Regions from separate parts of the Cedecea neteri genome, predicted to be linked through region 2. Evidence: predicted binding sites of a transcription regulator. Region 2 holds the regulator's gene; each other region holds the start of a gene.
The links. Region 2 encodes LexA, which represses DNA repair genes until DNA is damaged. Its sites were predicted from a motif close to TNCTGTATGTACATACAGNA; they were not measured.
Positions count from the first base shown of each region.

Region 1: rmuC (DNA recombination protein RmuC) is a predicted target of LexA. The motif match lies at 1,902-1,921, and genes of this name have one in related genera.
Region 3: sulA (SOS-induced cell division inhibitor SulA) is a predicted target of LexA. The motif match lies at 2,597-2,616, and genes of this name have one in related genera.

Region 1 is NZ_CP009459.1:1,290,710-1,294,946, reverse strand. Features, by position in the region: gene ubiE (bifunctional demethylmenaquinone methyltransferase/2-methoxy-6-polyprenyl-1,4-benzoquinol methylase UbiE) at 1-335, opposite strand, end outside; gene rmuC (DNA recombination protein RmuC) at 427-1,860, opposite strand; gene udp (uridine phosphorylase) at 2,002-2,763, opposite strand; gene LH86_RS06070 (dienelactone hydrolase family protein) at 3,018-3,845, shown strand; gene metE (5-methyltetrahydropteroyltriglutamate--homocysteine S-methyltransferase) at 3,884-4,237, opposite strand, start outside.
Region 2 is NZ_CP009459.1:1,397,994-1,402,230, forward strand. Features, by position in the region: gene plsB (glycerol-3-phosphate 1-O-acyltransferase PlsB) at 1-1,580, opposite strand, end outside; gene LH86_RS06555 (diacylglycerol kinase) at 1,712-2,080, shown strand; gene lexA (transcriptional repressor LexA) at 2,190-2,798, shown strand; gene dinF (MATE family efflux transporter DinF) at 2,876-4,210, shown strand.
Region 3 is NZ_CP009459.1:2,607,534-2,611,770, reverse strand. Features, by position in the region: gene yccS (YccS family putative transporter) at 1-1,806, shown strand, start outside; gene LH86_RS12245 (TfoX/Sxy family DNA transformation protein) at 1,791-2,420, opposite strand; gene sulA (SOS-induced cell division inhibitor SulA) at 2,638-3,147, shown strand; gene ompA (porin OmpA) at 3,505-4,237, shown strand, end outside.

The sequences.
Region 1 (4,237 bases), 110 kb from region 2:
TTTTCGCGACCCATTTTCAGCATTGAATCGTTAATATCGGCCAATACGACTTCACCGGTCTCACCAACGAGACGAGAGAATTTCGCCGTCAGATCGCCCGTACCGCCCGCAAGATCCAGCACGCGCTGGCCACGACGCACACCGCTACAATCTATGGTGTAGCGTTTCCACAACCTGTGGATACCAAAAGACATCAGGTCGTTCATTACGTCGTATTTCGCCGCAACAGAGTGGAACACGTTCGCCACCATATCGACCTTTTGCTCTTTAGCTACGGTACGGAAGCCAAAGTGCGTTGTTTCCTGGGATCCGGACTCCTTGGATTCATCAACCATCTCAATGCCTGCTTAATAAAGAAAGTGTTCGGGAAGTGTAACAGAATGGGCGTGAAAGCCCTATGATTCAACCGTGCTACTCAGCCTCAGTTTAACGCTCTTCACCCGTGCGCGATGAAGACAAAGTATCGAATTCAGCCTCAGGTTCTTCGCCCTCACGACCCAGTCTAGCCGAATCATCCTCATCTTCCTGACGGGCTCGTTCGACCAGATCCGGATTCATCTCGCGTTTGACTTCTACGCCAAGACCGCGAAACGCATCCGCCTGAACCAGAATATTCCCACGCCCGGATGAAAGTTTTTTCATCGCCTGCCGGTAGTTATCCTGCGCCTTATCGAGGCTTTGCCCAATCGCAGACATATCATCCACGAACAGTCGCATTTTATCGTACAGGCGCCCCGCCCTGTCGGCGATTTGCTGGGCATTGCGGCTTTGATGTTCATAGCGCCACAGATTGGCAATAGTGCGCAGCGCCACCAGCAGCGTCGTCGGGCTCACCAGCATAATATTATTTTTCAGCGCTTCGCTAATCAGTTCAGGCTGCCTGTCGATAGCCAGCAGGAAAGCGGGCTCAACGGGAATAAACATCAACACGTAGTCCAGAGAACGTAGCCCCGGCAGTTGTTGGTAATCTTTGCGCCCCAGCAGGCGAATATGGCTGCGGACAGCGGCGATGTGCTCATTCAGTGCACTTTCACGCGTGAGTTCATCTTCACCATTGAAGTAGCGCTCATAGGCTACCAGCGTCATTTTTGCATCAATAACAACGTCTTTGCCCTGCGGCAGGCGAACGATAACATCCGGCTGCATACGACTGTTGTTTTCAAGCTGGATGTTTACCTGAGTCTGATATTCATGGCCTTCACGCAGGCCAGACGCTTCCAGTACCCGAGTTAACACCACTTCCCCCCAGTTACCCTGGGTTTTGTTGTCGCCCTTTAGCGCTTTGGTGAGGTTGAGCGCCTCTTGCGCCATTTGTGCATTGAGCTGCTGCAGATTGCGGATTTCATGCGTCAGCGTATGCCGTTCACGGGCTTCCTGACCAAAACTCTCCTGAACCTGGCGCCGGAAGCCATCTAGCTGTTCACGAAGTGGGGAAAGCAGCACGTTCAGGCTTTGGCGGTTCTGCTCTTCAACCTTTCGCCCGCTTTGCTCAAAAATACGGTGGGCCAGATTCTCAAACTGTTCGTTCAGCCGTTGTTCACTGTTAAGCATCTGGCGATGCTTATCTTCGGCATTGAGTCGGGTTTGCTCGAGCAATGTGGTCAGCTCGCGAATATCTGCTTCCTGCCCACTGTTGATTTCCATTTGGGCACGGACTTCACGGTTAAGCTGGTCGCACTCTTCCCGCCAGTGCTGGTTTTGCTGAAGCTCCTGCCGCGCGGCTGTAAGCTCGCCGTAGATTTCACGCTGTTCTCCATGCAAAGCCGCCAGCCGCTGCGCCGCCCGCAGACTGGCAATAAGCCAGCCGGTCAGCAAGCCCACCAGCCCGATGCCCAGCCCAAACAACAGTGAAATATCCATGCATCCCCCAAAACAATATCAACATCGGCAAAATAAAATTCTGCTGTATAAATGTCCAGATGAAAAGGGATTTTCCGGAAGGGAGTGCGCAAAGCATAAAAAAAGCCGGCGAGCGCCGGCCTTATGAACGGAAAAGCAAAACTACAGCAGGCGACGCGCCGCCTCGACCACGATTTTCACCGCGTGGCTTTCCGTTTTCTTCATCGTCTCAGCATTAGGAATCTCTTGCTGAGTACGGTTCACAATGACCCCGGCAACCATACCCGCACGCAGGCCCTGGCTGGAACACATGGTCAGCAGCGTGGCAGATTCCATTTCATAGTTCATCACGCCCATTTCCTGCCACTCTTTCATTGAGCCTTTGAAGCGGCTCACCACGCGGCCGGACAGCGTATCGTAACGCTCCTGCCCAGGGTAGAAGGTGTCGGAGGATGCGGTCACGCCGATGTGGGTCGTCGCGCCCACGGCTTTTGCCGCTTCAACCAGCGCAGTAGTACATGCGAAGTCTGCCACAGCCGGGTATTCCATTGGCGCGAAGTGCAGGCTGGCACCATCAAGGCGAACGGATGCGGTGGTCACGAGCACATCGCCCACGTTGATGTTCGGCTGAATCGCCCCGGTCGTCCCGACGCGCAGGAAAGTACGGATGCCAAGCTGCGCCAGTTCTTCAACAGCAATAGAGGTAGATGGGCCGCCGATACCAGTAGAACAGATGATCACCGGCTTGCCGTCGAGTTCAGCACGCCAGGAAGTGAATTCACGGTGGGAAGCCAGCTTAACCGGCTTGTCCATCAGCGCGGCGATTTTTTCCACACGCTCAGGATCGCCAGGGACGATGGCAAGCGTAGCCCCTTGCAGGTCATTTTTAGTGAGGCCGAGATGGAAAACATCAGACTTGGACATAACAGACTCCTCTGTTGAGTAGGTTTCAGGAGAAGCAAAGCGACACTTTACAGAACCCCTGAGCATAATTTCGTGATGACGCTCACTTTGAATGAAACAAATTACATTATTTGTATATTCACATGCGATCAGCATCACAATTAAGTGTCGATCGGGCTATTTTTTGAACTTTGACGGCGTTTTTTGCCCGCCAGATTTGCTACTAATCCTGGCTATAGTTATCACACTGCGCTAATGCTGGTTCGGAGAAAACCATGAAACAAAAGCAAACAACACATAACACACCGGGCGAAGGCTTCGCACCGGCGGCCTCACCCATCGCCCCCACTGCTTTGCTAACGCCGGACGACGCTATTCTTTCTGGGGAAACGTCTATTCCAAGCCAGGGCGACAATATGCCGGCTTACCACGCCAGACCCAAAAATGCCGATGGCCCGCTGCCGGTCGTTATTGTCATTCAGGAGATTTTTGGCGTTCACGAACATATCCGAGATATTTGCCGTCGGCTGGCGCTTGAAGGCTATCTGGCCATCGCCCCGGAGCTTTATTTTCGCCAGGGAGAACCGGGTGACTTCGCCGATATCCCCACGTTGTTAAGTGGCCTGGTCTCAAAAGTACCGGACAATCAGGTGCTGGGCGATCTTGATCATGTGGCCAGCTGGGCGTCACGCAACGGTGGCGACGTGCATCGCCTGCTGGTAACCGGTTTTTGCTGGGGCGGGCGAATTGCCTGGCTTTATGCGGCGCACAATCCACAGCTCAAAGCGGCCGTCGCCTGGTACGGCAAGCTGACGGGTGAGAAAACGTTGAATTCTCACCATCACCCGGTAGATATCGCCGTCAATCTTAATGCGCCAGTGCTAGGCCTGTATGGTGGCCAGGATACCGGGATCTCTCAGGAAAGCGTTGAGACCATGCGCCAGGCACTAAGAGCGGCCAATGCCAGGGCGGAAATCATTGTTTACCCGGAAGCCGGACATGCTTTTAACGCAGATTATCGCCCGAGCTACCATGAAGAGTCGGCCAAAGATGGCTGGGAAAGGATGCTCGAGTGGTTTAAACGCTACGGCGTGAGAAAGTAATAAGAAAGGGGGCTAATAAGCCCCCTTTGTGCCTGGCATCAAGCGGTGCGCAGATTCTGCGCCGCTTGCACCATGTTAGCCAGCGCCGCACGGGTTTCCGGCCAGCCACGGGTTTTCAGGCCGCAGTCCGGGTTAACCCACAGGCGCTCTGCCGGAACGGATTCCGCCGCTTTCTTGAGCAGGGCTTCAATCCATTGCACATCCGGAACGTTTGGAGAGTGGATGTCGTACACGCCAGGCCCGATTTCATTCGGGTATTCAAACTCTTTAAACGCCTCCAGCAGATCCATATCGGAACGGGAAGTTTCGATGGTGATCACGTCCGCATCCAGCGCCGCAATGGAGTCCATGATGTCGTTGAACTCGCAGTAGCACATGTGGGTGTGGATTTG
Region 2 (4,237 bases):
AGGTTCATGGCGTTAGCGGCCCCTGCGTTGTTGATGCGCACCATCAGATCGGCGGCGATATCGTTCACCGTTGGCGTCAGCCAGGCCGGGCGAATTGCTTCTATCGGATCGATAGAGTCTTTCCATTCCGGCACATGCTGGTTCAGGTAGGTCATCAGCGGCAGCGGTTCACCGAAGTTAACGTAACCCTGGCCGAGGTTGCGCAGCTTACTCAGGCCGCGCACCATCTGCATGAAGCTCTCTTTTTCTTTGGTCGCACCGCGCAGCTCTTTCGCGTAAGTGCCCACTTCCATGACGTGCTCGTAACCGATGTAGATCGGCACCAGAGTGATCGGGCGGGTGCCGCCGCGCAGCATGGCCTGAATCGTCATCGACAGCGTGCCGGTCTTAGGATCCAGCAAGCGGCCGGTACGGGAACGGCCACCCTCTACAAAATACTCAACGGAATAGCCGCGGCTGAACAGCTCGCCCAGGTATTCGCGGAACACCGTGGAGTAAAGCTTGTTGCCCTTGAAGGTACGGCGAATAAAGAACGCGCCCAGGCGGCGGAAAATCGGGCCGGCTGGCCAGAAGTTCAGGTTGATCCCGGCGGCGATGTGCGGCGGAACCAGCCCCTGGTGATAAAGCACGTAGGAAAGCAGCAGATAATCCATGTGGCTGCGGTGGCAGGGCACATAGACGATTTCGTGGCCGTCATGGGCAAGCTGGCGCACACGCTCGGCGTTGTGCACGTTAATGCCCTGATAGAGGCGGTTCCAGGTTAATCCTAACACGCGGTCTGTCAGACGTACGGCTTCGTAGGAGAAGTTCGCGGCGATTTCTTCCATCAGAGCGACGGCGTTTTGCTGCGCTTTTTCGTGGGAGATTTTCTTGCTGCGGGCTTCATCTTCTACCGCGCGGGCAATGGCTTTTGATGCCAGCAGCTTGTTGAAGAGGTCCTGGCGAACCGGCAGGCGCGGGCCAACGGCAGCCAGGCGCTGGCGGGCAAAGTGAGTGCGCGCCACGCGAGCCAGTTTTTGGGCGATAATCTTGTCCGTACCGTGTTCGGTTGCCATGCGGCGAAGCGACACTGGCGGCGAGAAACGCACGAAGCTATCGCGACCCAGCCAGGAAACTGCAAAGAATTTCTGGACGCCGTTCAGCGTGCGTAAAGGCGGGTTGATTTCGCCTTTTTCGCGCCCTGGCGAGCGGCCGAACATCACGGAAACCGGCACCATCTGTACATCGAGATCGGGATTGCTGCGGTGCAGATCCAGATAATCGTGGAACAGTTTTACCGACTCTTCTTTTGGCGTGTAATAGGTAAAGACGCGCGGCCCGCCGTGGATAAACACGTAGCGCGGCAGCAGTACGCCGTCAATTTCCAGAGGTTCCAGCGGGTCGGGCAGGTCGTGATCCAGACATTGGGCACGCAGCGTCAGTAAGTCTGCCTTAGAATTGTAGGGCAGGACGTACATGATGGGGCGTGAAGGGTCCAGACCGAGTTCGGTTTGCGGATCCGCCGGGATAGACTTGCTCTTTACCAGAACGCTTAATGGTAAATTCAGTAATTTGTAGTAAATTCTTGGCCAGCCTGACATAAATGATGTAAAGCCTCAGGTTAATAATGCAAATGCGCCGCAAGGATATCAGAAACTCTGGGGAATTTCTGTGGCGCTGCGATTTAGACTCAATGAGCATTGACGCTCAATCTTTAAAAAGGTTTCCTTGAATGGCGAATAATACCACTGGCATCACCCGCATTATTAAGGCTGCAGGCTACTCGTGGAAAGGGCTCCGTGCGGCCTGGATCAACGAAGCCGCCTTTCGTCAGGAGGGCGTGGCTGCGGTCATCGCTATCATCATCGCCTGCTGGCTGGACGTGGACCCCATCACGCGTATTTTACTGATTGGCTCGGTTGTTTTGGTGATGATTGTCGAAATCCTCAACAGCGCCATTGAAGCGCTGGTTGACCGTGTCGGCACCGAGTACCACGAGCTTTCAGGGCGAGCCAAAGATATGGGTTCAGCCGCCGTATTGATAGCGATTATCCTTGCGGTTGCGACCTGGGCCACCTTGCTTTGGTCACATTTGCGATAGCCCTTCCAGAATAGTTTAAGTCGCTGGTTTTTTGCTTAATTTGTGGTTTCAAAATCGCCCGGGGCTGTATATACTCACAGCATAACTGTATAAACACCCAGGGGGCGGAATGAAAGCACTAACTACCAGGCAGCAAGAGGTGTTTGATCTCATTCGGGATCATATCAACCAGACCGGCATGCCACCTACGCGCGCCGAAATTGCACAACGTCTGGGGTTCCGTTCTCCAAACGCAGCGGAAGAGCATCTTAAAGCGCTGGCACGTAAAGGTGCCATCGAGATTGTTTCTGGTGCATCACGCGGTATTCGTCTGCTGGTTGAAGAAGAAAGTGGCCTGCCGCTGGTGGGCCGCGTTGCCGCCGGTGAGCCGCTGCTGGCGCAACAGCACATCGAAGGCCACTACCAGGTTGACCCTTCTCTGTTCAAGCCGAATGCCGACTTCCTGCTGCGCGTCAGCGGCATGTCGATGAAAGATATCGGCATCATGGACGGTGATTTATTAGCGGTACACAAAACTCAGGACGTGCGCAACGGCCAGGTCGTTGTCGCGCGTATCGACGATGAAGTGACCGTGAAACGCCTGAAAAAGCAGGGTAACACCGTGCACCTGCTGCCGGAAAACAGCGAGTTCCAGCCTATCGTGGTCGATCTTCGCGAGCAGAATTTTAGCATTGAAGGCCTGGCCGTCGGGGTGATCCGCAACGGCGAATGGCTGTAACACCTCTTCCGGTGGTGCGGTAAATCTGCCGTACCACCTGCCTTAAACACCTCTCAATTTTCCCCTGGATCATTCCCATGCGATTCTTTTCGTCAACGGATGGTGCGCTGTGGCGGCTTGCGCTGCCGATGATTTTTTCCAACATTACCGTGCCGCTGCTGGGCCTGGTCGATACGGCGGTCATTGGTCATCTTGATAGCCCGACTTATCTCGGCGGGGTGGCTATCGGCGCCACGGCGACCAGTTTCCTCTTTATGCTGCTGCTTTTTCTGCGCATGAGCACCACCGGGTTAACGGCGCAGGCTTTTGGTGCGAACGATCCGCAGCGGCTGGCGCGCGCGCTGGTTCAACCCCTGATGCTGGCGCTGATAGCCGGGCTGGCTATCGTGGTCCTGCGTTATCCACTGATCAACCTTGCGCTGCACGTTGTTGGCGGCAATGACGAGGTGCTGTATCAGGCAAGGCGGTTCCTGGAGATCCGCTGGCTGAGCGCCCCGGCATCGCTGGCTAACCTCGTGCTGTTAGGCTGGTTGCTTGGCGTGCAGTATGCGCGGGCGCCGGTCATTCTGCTGGTCGTCGGCAATTTGATTAATATCGTGCTCGACCTCTGGCTGGTGATGGGGCTGCACATGAACGTGCAGGGGGCGGCGTTGGCCACGGCGGTGTCCGAATATGCCACGTTTATTATCGGCCTGGTGATGGTGCGGAAGGTACTGAAGCTGCGGGGTATTAGCTGGGCTCGTCTTAAGACGGCCTGGCAGGGGGATTTACGCAAGCTGCTGGCGCTTAACCGCGACATTATGCTGCGTTCGCTGCTGCTGCAAATTTGCTTTGCTTCCATCACCATTTTTGGAGCGCGTCTCGGCAGCGAAATTGTCGCCGTTAACGCCGTGCTGATGACGCTGTTGACCTTTACCGCTTATGCGCTGGACGGCTTTGCTTACGCCGTGGAAGCCCATTCAGGGCAGGCCTACGGGGCGCGTAACCGTGGGCAGTTGCTCGAGGTTTGGGGGGCCGCGTGCAGGCAGGCGGGGCTGGTTGCGCTAGCGTTTGCCGCAATTTATGCCTTTGCCGGGGAGCAAATTGTCGCGCTGCTCACTTCCCTGCCGGAGCTTCGTGTTCTGGCAAATCATTACCTCGCCTGGCAGGTTATTTTGCCGGTCGTGGGCGTTTGGTGCTACCTGCTGGACGGTATGTTTATCGGCGCGACGCGGGGGGCCGAAATGCGAAACAGCATGGCGGTTGCGGCGTTGGGCTTTGGCGTGACGATGCTTACTCTGCCTTTGTGGGGCAACCACGCTCTGTGGCTGTCGCTGGCGGTGTTTTTAGCCTTGCGTGGCCTGTCGCTTGGCGTCATCTGGCGACGCCACTGGCGCAATAACACCTGGTTCGCTACTTCGGGCGGCCACTGATCCTGCTTCCAGGCCTTCGTTAACCCA
Region 3 (4,237 bases), 1.2 Mb from region 2:
CGCTATGCCACCATCGCCTTTGGTGCATTGCTGATTGCTATCTACACGATGCTCGGTATTTCCCTCTACGAGCACTGGTATCAGCAACCGTTGTTCCTTTTAGCCGGCGCAGTCTGGTACAACCTGCTGACGTTAGCAGGCCATTTGATTTTCCCTATTCGCCCGCTGCAAGACAACCTGGCACGCTGTTATGAAAGCCTCGCGAGCTTTCTGGAAATTAAAGCAGCGCTGTTTGATCCTGATATCGAAGAAGAAAGCCAGGCTCCAATGCTCCAGTTGGCTATGGCTAACAGCCAATTAGTCACCACGCTAAACCAGACGAAAAGCTCATTGCTAACTCGCCTTCGCGGCGATCGAGGGCAGAGAGGCACTCGTCGAACACTTCACTATTATTTCGTAGCCCAGGATATTCACGAACGGGCGAGTTCATCTCATATTCAGTACCAGGCTTTGCGCGATAAGTTTCGCTATAGCGACGTGATGTTCCGCTTTCAGCGTCTGCTCACGATGCAATCACAGGCCTGTCAGCAGCTCTCTCGATCTATCCTGCTGCGAGTCCCTTATCAGCACGACCCACGATTTGAACGCGCATTTACTCATCTGGACTCCGCTCTGGACCGAATTCGTGCCAGCAATGCAACCACCTCAGAGATAAAAGCGTTAGGCTTTCTGATTACGAATTTGAGGGCAATTGATGCACAACTGGCAAACATTGAATCAGAACAGGCGATTGCTGAGCCGCAGAACGATCCCGAGAATCGTTTATCCGACGACAAGCTGACCGGCTTCGATGATATCTGGCAACGGCTAAAGCTTAACCTCACACCTGAATCCGCACTCTTTCGTCACGCGGTGCGGATGTCCCTGGTTCTCTGTGTGGGCTATGCATTTATTCAGTTTACGGGTTTGCAGCATGGTTACTGGATACTTCTGACCAGCTTGTTTGTCTGCCAGCCCAACTACAGTGCAACCAGGCGACGCTTAGCGCTGCGTATCATCGGCACGCTGGTTGGGGTAGCCGTTGGCCTGCCCTTGCTTTGGCTTGTCCCGTCTCTCGAAGGCCAACTGATACTGATCGTCATTACCGGCGTACTGTTCTTCGCCTTTCGCAATGTGCAATACGCCCATGCGACCATGTTTATTACGCTGTTAGTGTTGCTATGCTTTAACCTGTTGGGAGAAGGTTTTGAAGTTGCTCTCCCGCGCGTGATTGATACACTCTTAGGCTGCGCAATAGCCTGGGCGGCGGTGAGTTTCATCTGGCCTGACTGGCGATTCCGCCGGCTTTCACGAGTCGTTGAACGTGCGTTCAACGCCAATTGTCGCTATCTGGATGCAATTCTTGAGCAGTACCACCAGGGACGTGATAACCGCCTGGAATATCGCATCGCCCGGCGTGATGCCCATAACAGAGACGCAGAGCTGGCCTCCGTGGTTTCAAATATGTCTTCCGAGCCTCGAGTCTCCGTTGATATGCGGGAAGCGGCGTTCCGTCTGCTTTGCCTGAACCACTCGTTTAACAGCTATATCTCTGCATTAGGCGCACACAGGGAAAAACTCAACCATGGTGATACGTTAATGTTGCTTGATGACGCCGTTTGCTATGTTGATGATGCCCTACACCACCTGCCAGTCGATGAAGGACGCGTTAAAGATGCTCTGACAGGGCTCTCTACCCGCATCTCACAGCTTGAGACTCGGGCAGAGACCAAAGAACCCCTGGTTCTGCAACAAATTGGGTTATTAATTGCTCTTCTGCCTGAGATCTCACGTCTTCAGCAACAAATCTCTCAGTGCTCCGAGTAAGGCTGGTGGCGCTGCTCATAGCAGCGCCACCAGTCCGTCAGTTCTTTTCTAACATCTGCAGGCAATACAGCCTCATGAACACCACGTATGGCCCCCGCAAGCGCAAGCAACACTTTAATACCTACCGTTTTCCTTGTACTGCGTAGTTTCAACCACGACCGCTTGGCACCAAAGCGCCGTAGCGTTTGGGGATCATTAATACCCACTTCACGCAGCATAACTTCGATATTCAGGGAAAGATTGGGGAGATCCTTAAGGCGGCGAGAACGCACTTTACTCTGCGATTTCTCACGTTGAGCGCTTCTTAACGCCAGGAAAGAGAGTTGGACAAGTTTATCGGGATTTTCCCAAAGTTCTTCATCAACACGATAGTAATTCAGTGCGACTGGAAGCCCACGCTTACTGTACATAAGCGGTGGAGACGCTTTTTTGATGAAATAATCGGCACATTGTTCACTGGCCCGAAGGTAAAGCTCCCCTTCCGCTACCATAGCAAAGACAACACCTTCGACCATCAGACTATAACCACCAAATAACGGTCGATAACCGATTTTACCCAGCGACGAAAGATATTCCCGTGATTTATGAATTCTAAAAAATGTCACTTTTTTCATAATATGTCCTTATATATCAACTGGTAAATAGCTGCTCGGGTTACTCGCCCTCCTAATACCAGAAAATAAGTAAGGTTAAAGATAATGGCAATGACAATTTCACCCGTATCGATTTTGCATACGGAAAATGCGAGACACTTTCCGAAATTCCGGTTGATCTTTGTTCGCACAGGCATTACTGTACATGCATACAGTAACCCATTAGGCGGGACTCACTATGCACTCACATAATGTTCAAACTCACTTTCGTCATGTTGCAGTTACTGCGCACTCCCCTGCACAGTCCCTCTCTGATAACAGCGTACAGGGGTTAATCAGTGAAGTGGTCTACAGTGAAGAGAGCCCCTGGGTTACGCAGTTTATTCTGCTACCTTTATTGCAGCAGCTGGGACAACAATCTCGCTGGCAGCTATGGCTGACACCACAGCAAAAACTCAGCCGCACATGGCTCCAGGCGGCCGGGCTGCCGCTGGCAAAAGTGATGCAGGCAAATCAGTTAGATCCTCTTTGCACCGTTGATGTAATGGTGAAAGCTCTACAGACGGGAAATTACAGCGTTGTGATCGGCTGGCTGCCAGAAGAATTAACAGATGAAGAACATTTACGGCTCACGCTAGCAGCCGAAGCTGGCAATGCAATGGGCTTTATTATGCGTCCAACCAGTACGGGAATATCCGGTTCAAGACCACGAAATGGCCTAAAAATTCATTCTAGTTTGTATCATTAAGTAAATTTAGGAGAAATCCTGGAATTTTTTAATCACGCCATATAATTCGCTGCCATGACTCAAAAATGCCCGCCATATGGCGGTTTGATGGGGTTCAACGAATGCGTTCTTCGTTCAAAAAACGGTCCATTCTGTAAAAAAATATGTATGCAAGTCGTTTTTTTTCATATGCCTGACGGACTTCACACTTGTAACTTTCCAACTACGTTGTAGACTTTACCTCGCCAGGGTTGCTCTTCATAACACCGATATATCGGTAGAGTAACAATTGAGCGTAAACCCGGGCGAAGGATTTAACCCTGGGCTTTAAATTGGTTTAGAGCTCATGGCCTTTTGGATGATAATGAGGCGCAAAAAATGAAAAAGACAGCTATCGCGATTGCAGTGGCACTGGCTGGCTTCGCTACCGTAGCGCAGGCCGCACCGAAAGATAACACCTGGTATGCAGGTGGTAAACTGGGCTGGTCTCAGTTCCACGATACCGGCTGGTATAACAAGGACCTGCAAAACAACGGTAACACCCACGAAAGCCAGCTGGGCGCTGGTGCCTTCGGTGGTTATCAGGTTAACCCGTACGTTGGTTTTGAAATGGGTTACGACTGGCTTGGCCGTATGCCTTACAAAGGCAGCGTAACTAGCGGTGCCTTCAAAGCTCAGGGCGTACAGCTGACCACCAAACTGGGTTACCCAATCACTGACGACCTGGACATCTACACCCGTCTGGGCGGCATGGTATGGCGTGCAGACTCTACAAACACCATCGCTGGTAAAAACCACGACACCGGTGTTTCCCCAGTATTCGCTGGTGGTGTTGAGTGGGCAGTTACCCGTGACATCGCTACCCGTCTGGAATACCAGTGGGTTAACAACATCGGTGATGCACAGACCGTTGGCGTTCGTCCTGACAACGGCATGCTGAGCGTAGGTGTTTCCTACCGCTTTGGCCAGCAGGAAGAAGCTGCACCAGTTGTAGCTCCGGCTCCGGCTCCAGCTCCAGAAGTACAGACCAAGCACTTCACTCTGAAGTCTGACGTTCTGTTCAACTTCAACAAAGCAACTCTGAAACCAGAAGGTCAGCAGGCACTGGATC